DNA from 4 places in the Rhizobium changzhiense genome. Region 1 is predicted to be linked to each of the others. Evidence: riboswitches for the same ligand, from Rfam matches in the RefSeq annotation. Region 1 holds a riboswitch; each other region holds the start of a gene.
The links. A riboswitch is a leader RNA that binds a small molecule or an ion and turns the genes downstream of it on or off. The one in region 1 is predicted to bind cobalamin.
Positions count from the first base shown of each region.

Region 2: linked by a shared signal. The riboswitch ahead of bluB (5,6-dimethylbenzimidazole synthase) and the one ahead of cobU (bifunctional adenosylcobinamide kinase/adenosylcobinamide-phosphate guanylyltransferase) in region 1 are both predicted to bind cobalamin.
Region 3: linked by a shared signal. The riboswitch ahead of G9X68_RS14605 (ABC transporter substrate-binding protein) and the one ahead of cobU (bifunctional adenosylcobinamide kinase/adenosylcobinamide-phosphate guanylyltransferase) in region 1 are both predicted to bind cobalamin.
Region 4: linked by a shared signal. The riboswitch ahead of nrdH (glutaredoxin-like protein NrdH) and the one ahead of cobU (bifunctional adenosylcobinamide kinase/adenosylcobinamide-phosphate guanylyltransferase) in region 1 are both predicted to bind cobalamin.

Region 1 covers NZ_JABFCQ010000002.1:863,537-868,277, forward strand. The annotation lists gene cobN (cobaltochelatase subunit CobN) at 1-203, opposite strand, end outside; gene cobW (cobalamin biosynthesis protein CobW) at 208-1,248, opposite strand; gene cobU (bifunctional adenosylcobinamide kinase/adenosylcobinamide-phosphate guanylyltransferase) at 1,253-1,762, opposite strand; cobalamin riboswitch at 2,140-2,536, opposite strand; gene G9X68_RS13620 (chloride channel protein) at 2,796-4,586, shown strand; partial or broken gene G9X68_RS13625 (adenylate/guanylate cyclase domain-containing protein) at 4,608-4,741, opposite strand, start outside.
Region 2 covers NZ_JABFCQ010000002.1:707,536-712,276, reverse strand. The annotation lists gene G9X68_RS12850 (methyl-accepting chemotaxis protein) at 1-1,866, opposite strand, end outside; cobalamin riboswitch at 2,233-2,420, shown strand; gene bluB (5,6-dimethylbenzimidazole synthase) at 2,463-3,149, shown strand; gene G9X68_RS12840 (SDR family NAD(P)-dependent oxidoreductase) at 3,301-4,047, shown strand; gene G9X68_RS12835 (DUF2865 domain-containing protein) at 4,164-4,741, opposite strand, start outside.
Region 3 covers NZ_JABFCQ010000002.1:1,064,061-1,068,801, reverse strand. The annotation lists gene blh (bifunctional sulfur transferase/dioxygenase Blh) at 1-533, shown strand, start outside; gene G9X68_RS14620 (tetratricopeptide repeat protein) at 599-1,201, opposite strand; gene G9X68_RS14615 (hypothetical protein) at 1,293-1,841, opposite strand; gene G9X68_RS14610 (TetR/AcrR family transcriptional regulator) at 1,838-2,473, opposite strand; cobalamin riboswitch at 2,618-2,873, shown strand; gene G9X68_RS14605 (ABC transporter substrate-binding protein) at 3,052-4,068, shown strand; gene G9X68_RS14600 (FecCD family ABC transporter permease) at 4,074-4,741, shown strand, end outside.
Region 4 covers NZ_JABFCQ010000013.1:10,908-15,648, forward strand. The annotation lists gene G9X68_RS31495 (heavy metal translocating P-type ATPase) at 1-1,025, shown strand, start outside; cobalamin riboswitch at 1,426-1,651, shown strand; gene nrdH (glutaredoxin-like protein NrdH) at 1,931-2,152, shown strand; gene nrdI (class Ib ribonucleoside-diphosphate reductase assembly flavoprotein NrdI) at 2,165-2,569, shown strand; gene nrdE (class 1b ribonucleoside-diphosphate reductase subunit alpha) at 2,548-4,741, shown strand, end outside.

The DNA of each region.
Region 1 (4,741 bases):
TCGACCGACATCGGATGCTTCAAGCTCATCAGGCTGGCGAGCCGCAGCGAATGCGCCCCCCCTCGGTCGCGATAGGCGGCTGCGATCGCGGCAAGCTCGCTGTCTGCAGCCGACAGGAATAGGATGTCGCCCGGCGTCTGCCCGAGGTCGATCGCCTCCTCGCCGTCGCTGATCGTTCCCTGCTGAGCCAGAAGCAGATGCATCGGTCTATGCCAGCGCTTCGATCGCTGCCCGCACCGCGTCCTGATCCATCTCATGCAGGCCGATGACGACGAGGCGCGTGGCGCGTCTTTCACCAGGTGCCCAGGCGCGGTCGAAATAGTGGTCGATGCGGCTGCCGACGGCCTGGATCTGCAGGCGCATCGGCTTGCCTGACACATCGACAAAGCCCTTGAGGCGCAGCACGTCATGCGCAGCGATGATCGTCTTCAGCGACTCGATAAAGCCGGCGGGATCGGCAACCGGGCCGAGATCGACGACGAAGCTGTCGAATTCATCATGGTCGTGCGGCGCACCGTCTTCATGCTCCAGCTCGTGATGCGACTTGCGATTGGCGACATCGTCCTCCGTGCCGATGCCGAGGCCGAGCAGGATGCCGGCCGACACCTCGCCATTCCTCGCTTCGATCATCACGGGTTTGCGCGCCGTGCGGGAGGCGACCTCGTTGCGCACCCTGATAAGGCCGGCAGCGTCGATCAAGTCTGTCTTGTTGAGCACGATGAGATCGGCGCAGGTGAGCTGATCCTCGAACAGTTCCTCGATCGGGCTTTCGTGATCGAGCGATTCATCTTCGGCACGGCGCGCGTCGACGGCATCATGATCGTCGGCAAAGCGGCCAGCGGCAACAGCCGCGCTGTCGACCACCGTGATGACGCCGTCGACGGTCACCTGGGTGCGAATGTCGGGCCAGTTGAAGGCGGCGACCAGCGGCTGCGGCAGGGCGAGACCGGAAGTCTCGATGACGATATGGTCGGGCCGCTGTTCGCGCTCGAGCAGCTTCGTCATCGTCGGAATGAAGTCGTCGGCGACGGTGCAGCAGATGCAGCCGTTGGTGAGTTCGATGATGTCGTCCTCGGTGCAATTCTCCGCACCGCAGCCCTTCAGCACGTCGCCGTCGACGCCAAGATCGCCGAACTCGTTGATAATCAGCGCAATCTTCTTGCCGCCGGCATTGGTGAGCAGGTTGCGGATCATCGTCGTCTTGCCGGCACCGAGGAAGCCGGTGATCACGGTTGCGGGAATCTTCATTAACTTAACCCTTCATTTTCAGCGGCAGGCCTGCCGCGATGAAATAGACCTCAGTGGCTTTCGCCGCGATCGATTGGTGCAGCCGGCCGGCATGATCGCGAAAATCCCGCGCCATGCGATTATCCGGCACGATGCCGAGACCGACCTCGTTGGAAACGAAAACGAGCCGCGCCTTCGCGGCGGACAGGAAATCGGCAAGCGCGGCAAATTCCGCCGCCATGTCGCGCTCCTCGATCATCAGATTGGTGACCCAGAGCGTCAGGCAATCGATCAGCACGATGCGCCCTTCGCCGTCGATGGCAGTGAGCTTGCCGACGAGATCGATCGGCTCTTCATGCGTTGTCCAGGACGGACCCCGATCGGCCTTGTGCTGGACGATGCGCGCCTGCATCTCCTCGTCCCAGGCGCGGCCGGTCGCGAGATAGTGGCGGTCGAGGCCGGTTGCCGTGACGAGGGATTCGGCGAAACGGGATTTGCCGGAGCGGGCGCCGCCGAGGATGAAGGTGGCGGCCATACTCAAACGCCCCTCAGGGAGAGGGCGTAGCCGTGGCCTGTTCCGAATGCACCTTTCTCGGCTAATGAGGGTGTGACACCCCCCTCTGTCCTGCCGGACATCTCCCCCACAGGGGGGGAGATTGAATCGCCGAGAGCTTTTCTCCAAACAATTGATGTAGGACGACGGTCGTGCTGCTTGCCGATCTCCCTCCTTGTGGGGGAGATGTCCGGCAGGACAGAGGGGGGTACCCAGCATTCGACAAAAGCGGCCGAAAACATTCCTCTTGCAGCGCTGCTTGGAGGCGTGGCGTGCGCCGCACCAGGCCGCGCCGAATTCAATCGTTCAGCCAAGACAACCTCCGTGCTGGCAACGGGCATAGTGCCCAGGTGTGGGCTTCTCGCCCGGCACGCATGGCAGGTCTCCTGGCTCGCGGTTATCGGCCGCGATCGGGGCAGACCGGAAACCGGTCGCCCTGATCGCGCCAGCGGATCATCCTCGCCTTCCCGGCTGCATCAGTGAAAAGGTGGACGATTCGTAGACTTGAGAGGCGTCCGACCCCGGTTGATCACCATGCATATCCAGTGGCTTTTCCGGCATGTCGCCCATCCCGCCCGCTTGCATGATTGCAAGCCGCCGGCCGGAAGGGCCTGATGCCGGATGGAAGACCCTGACCGCTCTACAGTCGCGGGGTCGGCTGTGATGAAGGCGCCCGGCTTGGGTCCGCCCCGTCACATTCCCTCTTCATCCGGAAGGGCGCTACACCGATCCGGAACCATCCGTTATGTCAGGATGGTCAGTCGACCATCCGTTATCGGGATGGTTAGGCAAGCGCAGGGATGAAGTCAACCGGCCTTGGCGGCCGCCCGATGGCTGGCCCTGCGGCGTGACCACCCAAACACGACTTACCCTACCTAAAATATCGTCATTTATCAGAGACTTACGTCACCGAAATTTATTCAAACCGCCGGCTTTTCGCCGCAATTGCATCGCAAGCGGACTGCGCGACCATCTCTGCCCTTGACCGGGCCTCTCCCCGCCTAGTTGTCTAGCCATGCTTATGAAATTGGATCGGCGCCGTTTTCGTGCGCTGCGTGTATTCTTCGATCCGGGACGCCTGCGGGCTCTGACCCGGCGCAGCGAGGTCGGCCTGTCGCTGGCGGGCGCCGTCGTCGGCGTCATCTCGGGTCTCGCCGTCACCGGCATGAGCTACGTCTCCAACGAGCTGCATCAGCTGGTCTTCGGCATCGCCGACAGCGAAAGGTTGAGCTCGTCCGAGATCGACAACAAGCTGCTGCTGCTCACCGCCCCCGTCATCGGCGGCGCCCTGCTCGGCCTGCTGCTTTTCGTGCTGGCGAAACGGCGCAAGAAGCCGATGGTCGACCCAATTGAGGCCAATGCGCTGCATGGCGGCCGCCTGTCCCTGACCGACAGCATCATCGTTGCCGTGCAAAACCTGATCTCCAACGGTTTCGGCGCCTCGGTCGGCCTGGAGGCCGGCTATACCCAGCTTGCCGCCGGACTCGCTTCCAAATTCGGTCTGAAGCTGCAGCTTCGCCGCTCGGACCTGCGCACCCTCGTCGGCTGCGGCGCGGCGGGCGCCATCGCCGCCGCCTTCAACGCGCCGTTGACCGGCGCCTTCTATGCTTTCGAGCTGATCATCGGCACCTATACGATCGTCTCGCTGACCCCGGTCGTCGTCTCTGCCCTTGTCTCCACCCTGATCGCAAGGCTGCTCGCCGGCAGCGATTTCACCATCGATATCGGCAGCTTCGGCTCGGTCGTGCCGGCCGATTATATCCCGGCGCTGCTGCTCGGTGCTTTCTGCGCCGGTGTGGGCATCCTGATCATGCAGGGCGTCGCCTTTGTCGAGGAGCTGGCGCGCAAGAGCTCGATCGCCCCACCCTTCCGCCCGGCTCTCGGCGGCATCATCGTCGGGCTGTTGGCGATGATCTCGCCGCAGGTGCTCTCGGCCGGCCACGGCGCGCTGCATCTCAACCTTTCCCATGAGGTGGCGATCCCGACGCTGATCGGCCTCTTCCTCTTGAAATCCTTCGCCTCGGCGATCTCGATCGGCTCCGGCTTCAGGGGCGGGCTGTTTTTCGCCTCGTTGTTCATGGGCGCCCTGCTCGGCAAACTCTTCGCCTATTGCGGCCCCTATTTCGCCGATGCGACGCTGACGCCGGTCATCTATGCCGTGGTCGGCATGAGTTCGCTTGCCGTCGCCGTCATCGGCGGGCCGCTGACCATGACGTTCCTGGCGCTCGAAATCACCGGCGATTTTCCGATCACGGCGCTGGTGCTCGCCGCCGTCATCACCTCCTCGCTCGTCGTGCGCTCGACCTTCGGCTACTCCTTCGCCACATGGCGCTTTCATCTCCGCGGTGAAAGCATCCGCAGCGCCCATGATGTCGGCTGGATCCGCAACCTGACAGTCGACAAGCTGATGCGCGCCGACATCAAGACGGCAAGGGCGGGCATCTCTCTGGAGGAATTCAAGCAGGCCTTTCCGATCGGCTCGACCCAGCGCGTCATCCTCGTCGAGGAGAGCGACAAATATGCAGGCCTCGTACTGGTGCCGGAGATCTACGCCAACCCGACCGATGCGCAGGACGAGGGCAAGACGCTTGCCGATTTCATCCACTACCGAAACGATTTTCTGCAGCCGCAGATGAATGCCAGGCAGGCGGCGGCGATCTTCGACAAGAGCGAAAGCGAAGCGCTCGCCGTCGTCAACAACCTGATCGAACGCAAGGTGATCGGCCAGCTCAGCGAAAGCTATACGCTGCGCCGCTACAGCGAAGAACTCGACCGCCGCCGCCGCGAGGTCTCAGGCGAGATCTGAGCAAGTCGGAACACGCCGTCGTCAGTCGGCGTCCGCGAGCTTGAAGACGTTGACCGGCTTCGAAACTCCGCTCAATTCGAAGGAGCCGAGACATTCACTGGCAACGGCAGTGGTGACGGCGAAACTCTCCGACATCAGCAGATGGTGCCCAAGCG
Region 2 (4,741 bases), 160 kb from region 1:
CTCCCAGGCACCGGGAGCGGCGGCAACGGCGGCATTTCCTGCATGCCGCTGCACGTAGGCTCTGGGTTCGGGACGAGATTGGCGGGCGGGTTGAACGGGTTTGGTCTGGCTGGCCGCGGACGCGCCGACGACGAACCTGCCGGCCGAGTCCTGCAGAAGGCGTCCCTGCTGCAGCAGTTCCTGGCAGGCCGCGTTTGTTTCCTCGACCATCGCCGCATTCTGCTGCGTCGCCTGATCCATCTGGTTGATCGCGCCGTTGATTTCCTGCAGACCCGTCGCCTGTTCGCGATAGGACTGGACGATGGAAGCGATACTGTCGCTGATGCGGTTGATCTGCTCCTCGATCTTCAGCAGGGCGTCGCCGGTTTCGTTCACCAGCCCGACGCCCGCGGCAACTTCCTGGCCGGACACATTGATCAGGTTCTTGATTTCCTTGGCCGCATTTGCCGACCGCTGGGCGAGTTCACGCACCTCCTGCGCGACAACCGCAAAACCTTTGCCGGCTTCGCCTGCACGTGCCGCCTCGACGCCGGCGTTCAGCGCCAGCAGGTTTGTCTGGAACGCGATTTCATCGATGACGCCGATAATGCGGCCGATCTGGCTCGACGAGGTCTGAATCCGGTCCATCGCCCCAATGGCATCACGCACCACCGTCGCCGAGACATGAGCACTCCGCTTTGTCTCCTCGACCAGTTTCCCGGCATTTTCGGCGCGTTGCGACGATGTTCGGACCGTGGTGGTCACCTCATCCAGTGCGGCAGCGGTCTCTTCCAATGATGCCGCCTGTTGCTCGGTCCGCTTGGCGAGTTGATCTGCGGAGGAGGCAAGCTCGCTCGAGCCGCCTTCAACCGCCACGGAGGCGGCCTTGATCTCCGTCAGCGCGGCGGCGACGGCCTCGACCATGTTGTTGAAATCCTGCCGCAACTTATCGAACTCCGGACCGAGATCGGCCAGGTGTACGGAGAAGTCGCCTGCTGCGAGCTTTTCCAATGCATTTGCGAGAGCGGTCATGACCAGCCGCTGCGTGTTGCTGGCCTCTTCCGTGAATAATGCATTGCGCGCCCGTTCGGCATCGAGCGAAGCGCTCTGCTCGGCAGCGGCCTGCTCCCTTTCGACCTTCGCAATCGCCTCGTGGCGGAAAACTTCCAAGGCACGCGCCAGAAAGCCGATCTCGTCGCCATTTTCCTTGTAGGTGACGGGAGAAGCCAGATCGCCTTTCTGCAAGGCGCTGATCCGTTCGCTGATGATCCGGATCGGCCGGCCAACGAGGCTGCGCATGGCAAGAAGGAAGGCGATGACGGCCAAGGCGGTGATCACGAACTGCGTGAGCAGCGAAACGAGAACCTTCTGCTTGACTTCGGAAGCGATTTTTTCGACGGACCAGTTGGTGACGATATAACCGGTGATCTTGCCTGACTTGTCCAGCGGGAGCGGCGCGGTAATCGTCACCACGCCGGCAGATAACCCGCCGTCATCGATGGTCGTCTTTTCCGGCTTCGCACTCAGGCCTTTCGCCAGATCCGCCGGTGCGGGCAGACCGTTGATGCCGTCCCGTGTCCAGGTGTCGACGGCGGCAGGCTCCGCGTTGAATGCGGCGAATTGCACAAGATCGAGCGAGGGGTCGTCGCGATAGAGCGAATAAGCCTCGCGAACGGCGTTCGCCTTCCCCCATTTCACGCCGCCGGCGGCTAGCGAGGCAAACTGCTCCGCATCCTTGGACCAGTTGGCCTTGGCGCCATCGATCAATGCCCGGGTTTCGTACATCCACGTATAGGTGGCGAAAGCGGAAATGCCGCAGAGGTTGACGGCAACGATAATCGCCGCCAGCTTGGCTGTCAGAGGCATCGTTTTCAAAAATTGGAACATTCCGCGGCGGCCTAGAATTGCGGCTCAGTCGGACATGTTCCCGACCGGCGTCTCAATACGGGCATCGACGCTGACGGTCACATCACGAGCGCTCATGCCCATGTCCTGATAGCGACCCAAAACGCGCAAAACGCAGTGTGTATTTGATATGTGAATAAATCATAAAGTAGAAGGGATGTCGGAGCACACGCGTGTTATTTCGCTATCACGCCCATTGGAGATCTGCCTCGCCCCGCTGGGGAGAAGAGGTAGGTCGCGCGTCCGTGTTCCCTACGCCTCGGCCGAAGAAAAGAGACAGATGGCACCGCTTGGCGCGCGGCTAGAATCAACCATCTGGTTCGCGGCTTGCCGCCGCGCCGGTTTGCTGAAATAGATGCGCCGTCAGGTGCCCGCCGGTAAGGCGGGAGAATCGGGAATCCGGTGCAAGGCCGGAACGTGCCCAACGCTGTAAGGCCTACGTTTGCCGCTTCATCTCGCCACTGGCTTCTCGCCGGGAAGGCTGCGGCAGACGGATGACGCCGAGTCAGAAGACCGGCCTGACTAGATAGACCGATCCGCGCGGACGGCGGAGCGGTTGCGTTGTTGGGGATTTGACGATGCGACCCTTTGATGAGGATGCCCTTTCGGCGGCGTCCGGTTTTTCCTTGGCCGAACGCGAGGCCGTCTATCATGCGATCATGACGCGGCGCGACGTTCGCAGCCAGTTCCTGCCCGATCCCTTGCCGGATGACCTTGTGCGGCGGCTGCTGACGGCAGCCCATCATGCACCCTCCGTCGGCTTCATGCAGCCGTGGAATTTCATTCTGGTGAAAAGTGCCGCTGTCCGGACGCGCGTCCGGGATGCCTTCGCGAGCGCCAACGACGAGGCGGCGCTGATGTTTGCCGGCGAGCGGCGGCAGGCCTACCGCGCCCTCAAGCTTGAAGGTATCGTCGAGGCGCCGCTCGGCATATGCGTGACCTGCGATCCCACCCGCAGCGGCAGCGTCGTGCTGGGGCGCACGCACAATTCCAGGATGGATAGCTATTCCACAGTCTGCGCCATCCAGAATCTCTGGCTTGCGGCGCGGGCGGAAGGGGTCGGCATCGGCTGGGTCAGCATTTTTCGCGACGGCGACCTGAGAACAATTCTCGGCATACCCGAGCATATCGAGGTGGTCGCCTGGCTCTGTGCCGGTTTCGTCGATCGCCTCTATGACGAGCCGGAACTCTCCGTCAAAGGCTGGCGGCAGCGGCTGCCGCTCGATGAACTCGTCTTCTACGATGGATGGGGACTGAACACCTAAAGCGCGTCGCGATCTTTCGATGCCGGTATCGCCGACGCCGTGCGAGGCCGAGTGATATCTTTATTCCTGACCTTCATATCGATACGCTGAAAGCGAAATCCCGGAACTAGATATTCGGCTATCTGCGGCTCAATCGGAGGATAACGGCCCAATGAACATGATCGACTTGAAGGAGCGGATCATCGTGATCACAGGCGGTGCGCGCGGCATCGGCTATGCTATCGCAGAGCGCGTCATCCAGTCTGGTGGCAAGGTGGCCATCTGGGACCTGAACGAAAACCTGGCGAAGGACAGCGCTTCCGCTCTCGGATCCGGTACGGTCGCTTTCGGCGTCAACGTCGCAGATCCCGTATCAGTGAAAAACGCGGCGGCGACGACCGAAGAGATTTTTGGCCGTATCGACGGGCTCGTCAATTCCGCCGGGATTACCGGTCCGGTAAAGCCCGCGATCGAATACGATGTCAGCGAGTGGAAAGACGTCATCGATGTCTGCCTCACGGGAACCTTCAATTGTTGCCGGCACGTCGTTCCAGTCATGTTAAAGCGCGACTACGGGCGGATCGTGAACATCTCCTCGGTTGCGGGCAAGGAAGGAAATCCGAACATCGCCGCCTACAGCGCAGCGAAAGCTGGTGTGCTGGGCTTCACCAAGTCTCTTGGCAAGGAACTCGCAAAGACGGGAATCGCCGTGAACGCGGTAACGCCGACCACCGCAAAGACACCTATATTGGACGGGCTGACACCCGAGTTTATCGAATATATGCGCGTCCGCATTCCGCGCGATCGTTTCGTTGAACTTGGTGAGATCGCTTCGATGGTCGTCTGGCTGCTCTCCGAAGAGAATTCCTTCACGACCGCATCGACGTTCGACCTGAGCGGCGGTCGTACGACCTACTGACCATGCTCAAGCGACCCGCATTCACATCCCGCCGAATGTTCACGTGACATCGCCGCATCTCATGCACCCTGGCACAACGTCGCTATGGTTCCGCCGCCGCTGTTCCAGCTGTTCAATCACTGCTGCTGTTGCGGCTGCGGGCCCGGCGTTGCCGGGTTGGCGAGGTCGATCGAGCCTTGATCGCCGGCCAGAAACTGCGGACCGACCTGACGGACGCGGTTCTGCGTCGGATCATAGGGGCGCTCGGGAACAGATGGTTGCGGCGCGGCGGCTGCGGCATCCTTCGCCGGAGGGGTGGTGCGGATGGTGGTGATCGAGCCCTGCTGCGGCGGTTCGCTCATCGCCTGCTTACCGCGCATCTCCTCGTAATAGGCGTTGAGATTGCAGGCGCAGGAGGACTTTTCCCCCGGCGTGCGGTTCTTGTAGGCAAAGGCGTTCTTCATGGCGCTGTAGGGCGTGCCCGTTGCGACCGAGATCATGTTCGAGGCTTCGGTGCTCGTCACGTCGCGATAGAACAATTCGGTCTCGATACCCGGGCACATCTTGGCGCAGGTCTGGGCGTCGCGGCCGAAATCGACCGATGTGGCGTTCGAACTGATCGGGAAGAAGCCGCCGTCGCAGCTGCGCACGCACATGGTGCTGACTGGCGACAGCATCTCGGCCCGCGGCAGGCCGTAACGTGGATCGACCTCTT
Region 3 (4,741 bases), 200 kb from region 1:
ACTGGCCGGCGCTTAAAACCGACGGCTCGCAATGGGACCGGCTGTTTGCCGATGGCGACACGTTCGAGATCGGTGCGCTTAAAGTCCGCGTGATGTTTTCGCCCGGGCACACACTCGCCTCGATCACTTATGTGGTCGGTGACGCCGCCTTCGTACACGACACGGTGTTCACGCCGGATTCCGGCACGGCGCGCACGGATTTCCCGGGCGGCAGTGCGAGCGCCCTCTGGCACTCGATCCAGGCCATCCTGTCGCTGCCCGAGGAGACCCGCCTCTTTTCCGGCCACGATTATCAGCCCGGCGGCCGGCACCCGCGCTGGGAAAGCACGGTGGCGGCGCAGAAGCGCGCCAATCCGCATATTGCAGGCATCGACGAGGCCGGTTTCGTGGCGCTGCGCCAGACGCGCGACCGCACGCTGCCGAAGCCGAAGCTGATGCTGCACGCGCTGCAGGTGAATATCCGCGGCGGGCGGCTGCCCGAGCCGGAGGGGAATGGCCGGCGGTATTTGAAGATCCCGTTGGATGCGTTGTAGGGCGGAGTGAATAGCGGGCGGCGACGGCGTCTGGACGATTGCGCCAGCGGACAAAGCGCTGGGAATCAGGAACGACCTTTGCCATCGAGCAATTCTGATACTGGAAGCGGCAGGTCTGGATGTGCGCGGCATAATCCGAGCAGGTCCTCTCTTGCATCAGGGTAGTCCTGAAGCGCTGCACGGCGGTACCATTTGAAAGCCTCTGTCAGATCGATCTCGCAGCCCACGCCGTGCTCTTTCATTTGGGCCAGCCTGTATTGTGCGCCGGCGTGATCCTGATCTGCGGCCTGGGTGTACCATCTGACGGCGTCTGCTGGATCGATCTCGCAACCGTCGCCGTCTTCTCTCATCAAGCCCAGCAAATATTGCGCGTCGGCGTGGCCTTGATTTGCGGCTTTCTCAAGCCACATGCGGCCTTCCTGCGCGCTTTGCGCAACTCCGTCCCCCATGAGATACAGGCCCGCCACGAGGAATTGCGCGTCGACATGACCTTGTTCGGCCGCTTTCCCGATCCATCTTGCGCCTTCTGCTTTATCGCGGGTGACACCTTCACCGCGTGCGGTCATGTGGCCCAATTCAAATTGTGCTTGCGCATCGCCTTTCTCGGCTGCTTGGCGAATTGCGTCTATCCTTGCGGCGGCGAGATCGGCGCTATCCGGATTGCTCATTGCTACATCAAACCTCGTTGAAATCGGTGGCGCCAAAGCTATGTCGGGCGCCAGCCTTCCGCAATCCGTCGTGACGCAGATCCGGCAACGACTACGCCCGCGGATGCCCCAGCGCTTTTTCCAGCACGCCAGGCGGCAGCTTCTGCGCGAGGGCATCGCCAAGCTTTGCCTCGAGGTCGCGCAATTTGCCGTCGAGCGAGGGGAGACCCAAGGGGCCGAAGGCTTCGATGTAACGATCGGCGTCACCCTTTGCCAGGAATTCGACCAGGATGTTGCCTTCGACCCAGAGCTTGACGATCCGGAAGAGGCCGGTTTCCACCTGCTCGGCGCGCCAACCTTCGCCGATGGCGACAGCCTCGATCGCGGCGGCATCCACTGCCGCGCTGACCAGTACATGGGCGGTCACCGGCTCGAAGGTGGCGGGGCGCTGGCGGATACCGAGCGGCGCGTCCGGATCGAAGACTGCGGTGGCGGGCAGGATCTCGAGGAAGGAGCCTTGCGTATCGCCTGATACGACGAGCCAGGCACTATATGGAAAGGGCGGGGTCGGCGGCCGCAGCGCGGTCGCCTCCATAAGTTCCGCCAGCACGCGGGCGACGCGACCGGGATCGCGCGCGCCGAACGACATGTGATGAATCATCGCGCGTCTCCTTCCATTGTTGCCGGCTGGCGGCCCTCGGGTCCGCGGGAAAGCCGGCGGGCATCATCGATCAGGGCCTGCACGGCCCATTGCGCGGCCTTCGCGGCTTCAGCGCCCGACAGGCTCCAGTTATCTTTCATGCTCTCCCATCCCGAAGCCGAGCAGAGGGCTGTCACAGCGGCGAGCAGATGCTGGGCATCTTCTGAGGGAATCGTCCCGGTGACATCGCGCAGCGCGATCGAAAACTTCTCGCGCCGCGCTTTGGCATGGGCGAGCCGCACCGCGCGGCCATGGGGATTGTGCAGCATGGCTCTCACCAGCGGCTCGTCGCGGTCGAAGGCAGAAAAGAGCTCGGGAATATGCGCCACCACTTGCTCAGGCGAAGCCGGCAGCGCCGGCACGGAGATCAGCGCATTGACCCAGTGCCAGAACGCGCCGAGCAGCGTCTCCTTGTTGGCGAAATAGCGATAGAGCGTGCGCTGCGGCACGCCGGACTGGCGGGCGACAAGATCGAAGGTGACCTCGTCGCTACCGGCGCGCAACAGGGCGGCAAGACCTTCCATGATGCGGTCCTGCGTGATGGTCGCCAACTCTTCGCGGGCCGTGGGGCGAGGCGGTGTCACTTTATTCATGGCAGTATTAATGCCATAATGGCAGCATTACTGTCAAGCGTCTTTTGGCAACCGGCGGTTTGCGCGGTGAAGGCGACTGAAGCCTATTTATCGGTGAGGCGGCACAATGGGCGGGGAATAGTTATTGACGCCGGGTGGGCAGGCGACGTAATTGGGCGCGACGGTTCCCTGAAGATGACTCCAAGGGGATTAATAGGGAACACGGTGAGGACGACCCAGCAGGGACCGAGACCGTGGCTGCCCCCGCAACTGTAAGCGGATTGTCGATCATCTCAGGAGTGGCCAGCGACTGGCCATCTCTGAAGGGCTCATGGCCCTGCCACTGCGAGATATCGCGGGAAGGAGGATGAAACGACGGATATCCGCAAGCCAGGAGACCTGCCGTCAATCACGATCCAATCAACCGGGCGGGGATGCCCGGACAAGGAAGAGATATGATTGACCTGCTGAACCTTCGCCGAATTCGGGCATGCATCCGTCTCGATTGGGCCTCCTGCGGCTAGTGCACGCCTAAGCGTGCTTTCGGTCCGCGCACATGCGCGGAACAGCCGTGATTTTTCCCTTCATCGAGGTTTTCCATGCGCCAGATTCTCGCCACCATAACATTCGCCTTCGGGCTCGCCGGCCTTGCGGCACCCAGCCTTGCCGCGACCCGATATCCGTTGACCATCACCAATTGCGGCCAGCAGGTGACATTCCAGAAGGCGCCCGCCAGGATCGTTTCAATCGGCCAGGGCATGACCGAAGTACTCTTCTCGCTCGGCCTTGCCGACAAGATCATTGGTACGGCCGTCTGGGTCGGACCTATCCTGCCGCAATATGCCGAGGCCAACAGCAAGATCAAACGTCTCGCCGACAATGATCCGAGCTTCGAATCCGTCGTCGGGCAGGAGCCGGACCTGGTGACGGCCGAGTTCGAATGGCATGTCGGCGCCCAGGGGTCCGTCGGCAAGCGGGAGCAGTTCAAGGATCTCGGGATCAATACCTATCTCGCGCCGGCCGATTGCGTCGCCAAGGTCAACACCGATGGCGGCGACGGCGTGCGTCGGGAACTGTTCACGATGGAGCTGATCTACCGAGAGATCGCCGAGCTCTCGGAGGTGTTCGACGTGAAGGAGCGCGGCGATGCGCTGATTTCCGAGCTGAAGGAGCGCGAGGCGGATGCCGTCGCTTCGATATCGGGCGCCTCGGGCAAGATCCTGCCCGTCGTCTTCTGGTTCTCCAGCAAGGAGGTCAACGGCGACGCCTTCATTGCCGGCAAGAACAGCGCGCCTGCCTATATCCTGAAGACGATCGGTGCGAAGAACGTCGTCACCACGGAAGAGGAATGGCCGCTGGTCGGTTGGGAAACCATCGCCCAGGCGAACCCTGCCGTGATCGTGCTCGCAACCATGGACCGCCGCCGTTACGCCGCTGACGATCCCAAGGTCAAGGTCGATTTCCTCGAAAACGATCCTGTGACCAAGGAACTGGACGCGGTCAAAAACAAACACTTCGTGATGATGGACGCGCTGTCGATGAACCCGACGATCCGCACGATCGACGGTATCGAGACATTGGCGAACGGCATCAAGTCCTTCGGCCTGGCGCAGTGAAGGCAATGTCGCTCAGGCAACAGGGATGGTGGGCGCTTGGCGCGCTCACCATTGCGGCACTTCTCCTGCTCGTGATGATGATCAGTCTTGCCGTTTCCATCGGCGAGATCGCGATCCCGCTTGCGACCACGGCGGAGGCGGTTTCGAACCGGCTGTTCGGAACGAATTTCGAACTCAGCCGCATCCACCAGGGCATCGTCTGGGATTATCGTCTGAGCCGCGCGCTCGTCGCCGCCAGCATCGGCGCGTCGCTCTCGCTGTCCGGCGCGATCCTCCAGGCGCTGCTGCGCAATCCGCTGGCCGAACCCTATGTGCTCGGCATCTCCGCTGGCGCCTCGACGGGCGCCGTCTGCGTGATGATCCTCGGCTTCGGCTATGGCGTTCTCGGCCTGTCGAGCGGCGCCTTCATTGGTGCGGTCATTGCCTTTCTGCTGGTCGGCATCCTGGCGACGGGTGTGGGGGGAACCGGCGAGCGCATCATCCTGTGCGGCGTCGCCGGTTCGCAGCTTTTCAATGCGCTGACTTCCTACATCGTGACGACATCGGCGAATGCCGAGCAGGCGCGCGGCATCCTGTTCTGGCTGCTGGGTTCGCTCAGCGGCGTGCGCTGGCCCGATGTCTATCTGTCGGTGCCGATCGCACTTACGGGTTTCGTCATCTGCATGGCCCACGT
Region 4 (4,741 bases), on a different contig from region 1:
TTTCGACACCGGCGGCGATCGCCGCTTCGCTTTCGGCAGGTGCGCGGCGCGGGCTCTTGATGAAGGGCGGCGCGGTGCTGGAAACGCTGGGCAAGGTGACGATGGTCGCCTTCGACAAAACCGGCACGCTGACGGAAGGCAAGCCTCAGGTGACCGACATCATTTCCTTTGGTCTGAGTGAGGCGCAGGTGCTGTCGCGCGCGGCGGTGCTGGAGCAGGGTTCCAGCCATCCGCTCGCGCAGGCGATCCTTAACCGCGCCAAGGCGGACGGCCTTCCCGTGCCGCCGGCCTTCGAGCTGGAAGCGCTGCCGGGCAAGGGTGTCAGCGGCAAGGTCGGCGGCGAGACGCTGGATCTGCTGTCGCCGCCTGCCGCTCGCGAGCGGGGGACGCTCAGCGCGGACCAGGATGCACGCATCACGGCGCTGAACGACGAGGGCAAGAGCGTATCGGTGCTGCTCGTCAACGGTGTTGCGGCCGGCCTGCTCGCCATGCGCGACGAGCCGCGCGAGGATGCCGAGGCCGGACTCGCTGCTCTCAAATCAGCAGGCGTCAAGGCGATGATGCTGACCGGCGACAACAAGCGGACGGCGGCGGCCGTCGCCGGCATGCTCGGCATCGACTGGCGCGGCGAGATGATGCCGGAGGACAAGCAGCGGGTGGTCGGCGAATTGAAGCGCCAGGGCTTTGTCGTCGCCAAGGTCGGCGACGGCATCAACGACGCGCCGGCGCTGGCGGCTGCCGATATCGGCATCGCCATGGGCGGCGGCACCGATGTGGCGCTGGAGACGGCGGATGCCGCCGTGCTGCATGGACGCGTCGGCGACGTGGCGCGGATGATTGAACTGTCCAAACGCACGATGCGCAATATCCTGCAGAATATCACCATCGCACTCGGGCTGAAGGCGGTGTTTCTGGTGACGACGATCGCCGGCATCACCGGGCTCTGGCCGGCGATCCTCGCCGATACCGGCGCCACCGTGCTGGTGACGATCAATGCGCTCAGGCTGCTTCGAGTAAAGGGATGAATGTTTTCCCGATGGCGGTCTGAAGGCCGACGATTCGGGCGAAAATCGCCGAGCCGGTCATCAATTGGGTCGGCTCTCAGTTTGTTGACAAAGTCTTCTCCGTCATGCTCGGCCTTGTGCCGAGCATCTGACCACTGCAATTGCTTGACTGGAAACCATTTATTTTCAGATGCTTAATTGACCGGCGCAGATCCTCGGCATAAGGCCGAGGATGACGTCGCGGGTTTTGCAGTCTGCAGCTTGGGAGCCGGCTGCAGGCCGGCTCTCGTTGTTCAGGCCTTCTCCACAGCTCGTTTTTCTTAAGCTTTCGTTATCCCTGTTTTTCACAGGAATGTAGCGATTTCAAACCTGCCGTAACGCAATGCACCAACCATCCGTTGACGCGAATTTGGATTGGCGTACTATATCTAGTGTTCGAGGTTCCATCGATTCGTAGGGATTGATGGCTAAGACGGGAATTCGGTGCGCTTCGCCATCATGGCGCGGCAATGCCGGAGCTGCCCCCGCAACTGTAAGCGGCGAGCAACTGTCCGATTTCAGGTCACTGGAGCATGATGCTCCGGGAAGGCTGGGGCAGGGTGCTTTGACCCGTGAGCCAGGAGACCTGCCTTGAACGAAACGTCCACGGGCGGGGTGTCCGGAAGGTCGCGTTGCATGGCTGCGGGAATGTCCGCATCGCGTTTCGCAGGCCCGAACCTCCGCCCCGAAACCTTCGCATTGAGCCACTTCGGGGTGAAGTCATGTTAGTATCTCAGTTCAGGCCGCCACCCGCACCAGGTAGAGGGCGGATTACGCCCAGCGGCTGAACGAGCCGCATAGTTCAATTCATCAGAGAATTTTTCGACGGATATCGACAGATTTCCGATCGATGTCTTGCGCCCAATCGCGTCGTCACGAGGAATATCATGACTATTACCGTCTACAGCAAGCCTGCCTGTGTCCAGTGCACTGCCACCTACCGCGCCCTCGACCGTCTGGGCGTCGATTATGACATCGTCGATATTTCGCAGGATGCCGAAGCGCTCGATCGCGTCCGCAGCCTCGGCTACGTGCAGGCTCCCGTCGTCATCGCCGGCGAGCAGCATTGGGCGGGTTTTCGCCCCGACATGATCAGCGCGCTTTCCTGATCGAGAAAAGCGATGGGCCTGATCGTCTACTATTCCAGCCGGTCCGAGAATACCCATCGGTTCGTCGCCAAGCTCGGATTGCGCGCGGCGCGCATTCCGGCAGGTGGCGCAGACGCGTTCCATATCCGCGAACCCTTCGTGCTGATCGTGCCGACCTATAGCGGCGACGGCGGCAAGGGGGCCGTTCCCAAGCAGGTGATCCGTTTCCTCAACGATGCGGAAAACCGAGGACACATCCGGGGCGTGATTGCCGCGGGCAACAGCAATTTCGGCGAGACATACGGGCTCGCCGGCGACGTGGTTTCGCAGAAATGCCAGGTGCCGTACCTTTACAGGTTCGAGTTGCTGGGCACGGCAGACGACGTCGCCAACGTCAAACACGGAATGGAACGGTTTTGGACACGGGAACAACTCTGACGCGGGATGCGGGCGCAAAACCGCATCACACTGTTGCTCGGCCCGCCGGGGAAAGGCTGCCGAAGGCAGCAGAAACCCTCGACTATCACGCGCTGAACGCGATGCTGAACCTCTATGACGATGAGGGGCGGATCCAGCTCGACAAGGATCGAATGGCTGCCAAGCAATATTTCCTGCAGCATGTGAACCAGAACACGGTGTTCTTCCACAATCTAAGGGAAAAGCTCGATTACCTCGTCACCGAGGGTTATTACGAGCAGGAGGTTCTCGACCAGTATTCCTTCAATTTCGTGCGGGATCTGTTCGACCAGGCCTATGCCAAGAAATTCCGTTTCCCGACCTTCCTCGGCGCCTTCAAATATTACACCAGCTATACGCTGAAGACTTTCGACGGAAAGCGCTATCTCGAGCGCTATGAGGACCGCATCTGCATGGTGGCGCTGGCGCTGGCGCGCGGCGACGAGGGCTTGGCCCGCGACATGGTCGATGAGATCATTTCCGGCCGTTTCCAGCCGGCGACGCCGACCTTCCTCAATGCCGGCAAGAAGCAGCGCGGCGAGCTGGTTTCCTGCTTCCTGCTGCGCGTCGAGGATAATATGGAATCGATCGGCCGGTCGATCAATTCGGCGCTGCAATTGTCGAAGCGCGGCGGCGGCGTGGCGCTGTCGCTGACGAATATCCGCGAGGCGGGCGCGCCGATCAAGCATATCGAGAACCAGTCCTCGGGCATCATCCCTGTCATGAAGCTGCTCGAAGACAGTTTCTCCTATGCCAACCAGCTCGGGGCGCGGCAGGGGGCGGGTGCGGTCTATCTCAACGCCCATCACCCCGACATCATGCGCTTCCTCGATACCAAGCGCGAAAATGCCGACGAGAAGATCCGCATCAAGACGCTGTCGCTCGGCGTCGTCGTGCCCGATATCACCTTTGAGCTCGCCAAGAACAACGAGGATATGTACCTGTTCTCGCCCTATGACGTGGAGCGCGTCTATGGCGTGCCCTTCACCGAGATTTCGGTGACGGAAAAGTACCGCGAGATGGCGGACGATGCCCGTATCTCCAAGAAGAAGATCAAGGCGCGCGAATTCTTCCAGGTGCTCGCCGAAATCCAGTTCGAGAGCGGCTACCCCTACATCATGTTCGAGGACACGGTGAACCGGGCGAACCCGATCGCCGGGCGTATTTCGATGAGCAATCTCTGCTCGGAAATCCTTCAGGTGAGCGAGGCGAGCGAATATCATGACGACCTCTCCTACAAACATCTCGGCAAGGACATCTCCTGCAATCTCGGCTCGCTGAACATTGCTGCGGCAATGGATTCCGTCGATTTCGGCAAGACGATCGAAACCTCGATCCGAGCGCTGACGGCCGTTTCCGACATGAGTCACATTTCCTCGGTGCCCTCGATCGAGAAGGGCAATGATGAGAGCCATGCGATCGGCCTCGGCCAGATGAACCTGCACGGTTACCTCGCCCGCGAACGGATTTTCTACGGCTCCGAGGAAGGCGTCGATTTCACCAACATCTATTTCTATACGGTGACCTATCACGCGATCCGCGCCTCGAACCTTTTGGCGGTCGAACGCGGCACGAGCTTCAAGGGCTTCGAGAACTCGAAATATGCCTCCGGCGACTATTTCGACAAATATACCGAGCAGCTCTGGGAGCCGGCGACGGAGAGGGTGAAGGCTCTGTTCGAGACGGCGGGCATCCATATTCCGACGCAGGAAGACTGGGCGGCGTTGAAGAAGCTGGTGATGGCTTCTGGCCTCTATAACCAGAACCTGCAGGCGGTGCCGCCGACAGGCTCGATCTCCTATATCAACCACTCGACCTCCTCGATCCATCCGATCGTCTCGAAGATCGAGATCCGCAAGGAAGGCAAGATCGGCCGCGTCTACTATCCGGCGCCGTTCATGACCAATGATAATCTCGACTATTATCAGGATGCCTATGAGATCGGGCCGGAGAAGATCATCGACACCTATGCGGCGGCGACCCAGCATGTCGACCAGGGCCTGTCGCTAACCTTGTTCTTCCGCGACACGGCAACGACGCGCGACATCAACAAGGCGCAGATCCATGCCTGGAAGAAGGGCATCAAGACGATCTACTACATCCGCCTTCGCCAGATGGCGCTGTCCGGCACCGAGGTGCAGGGCTGCGTGTCTT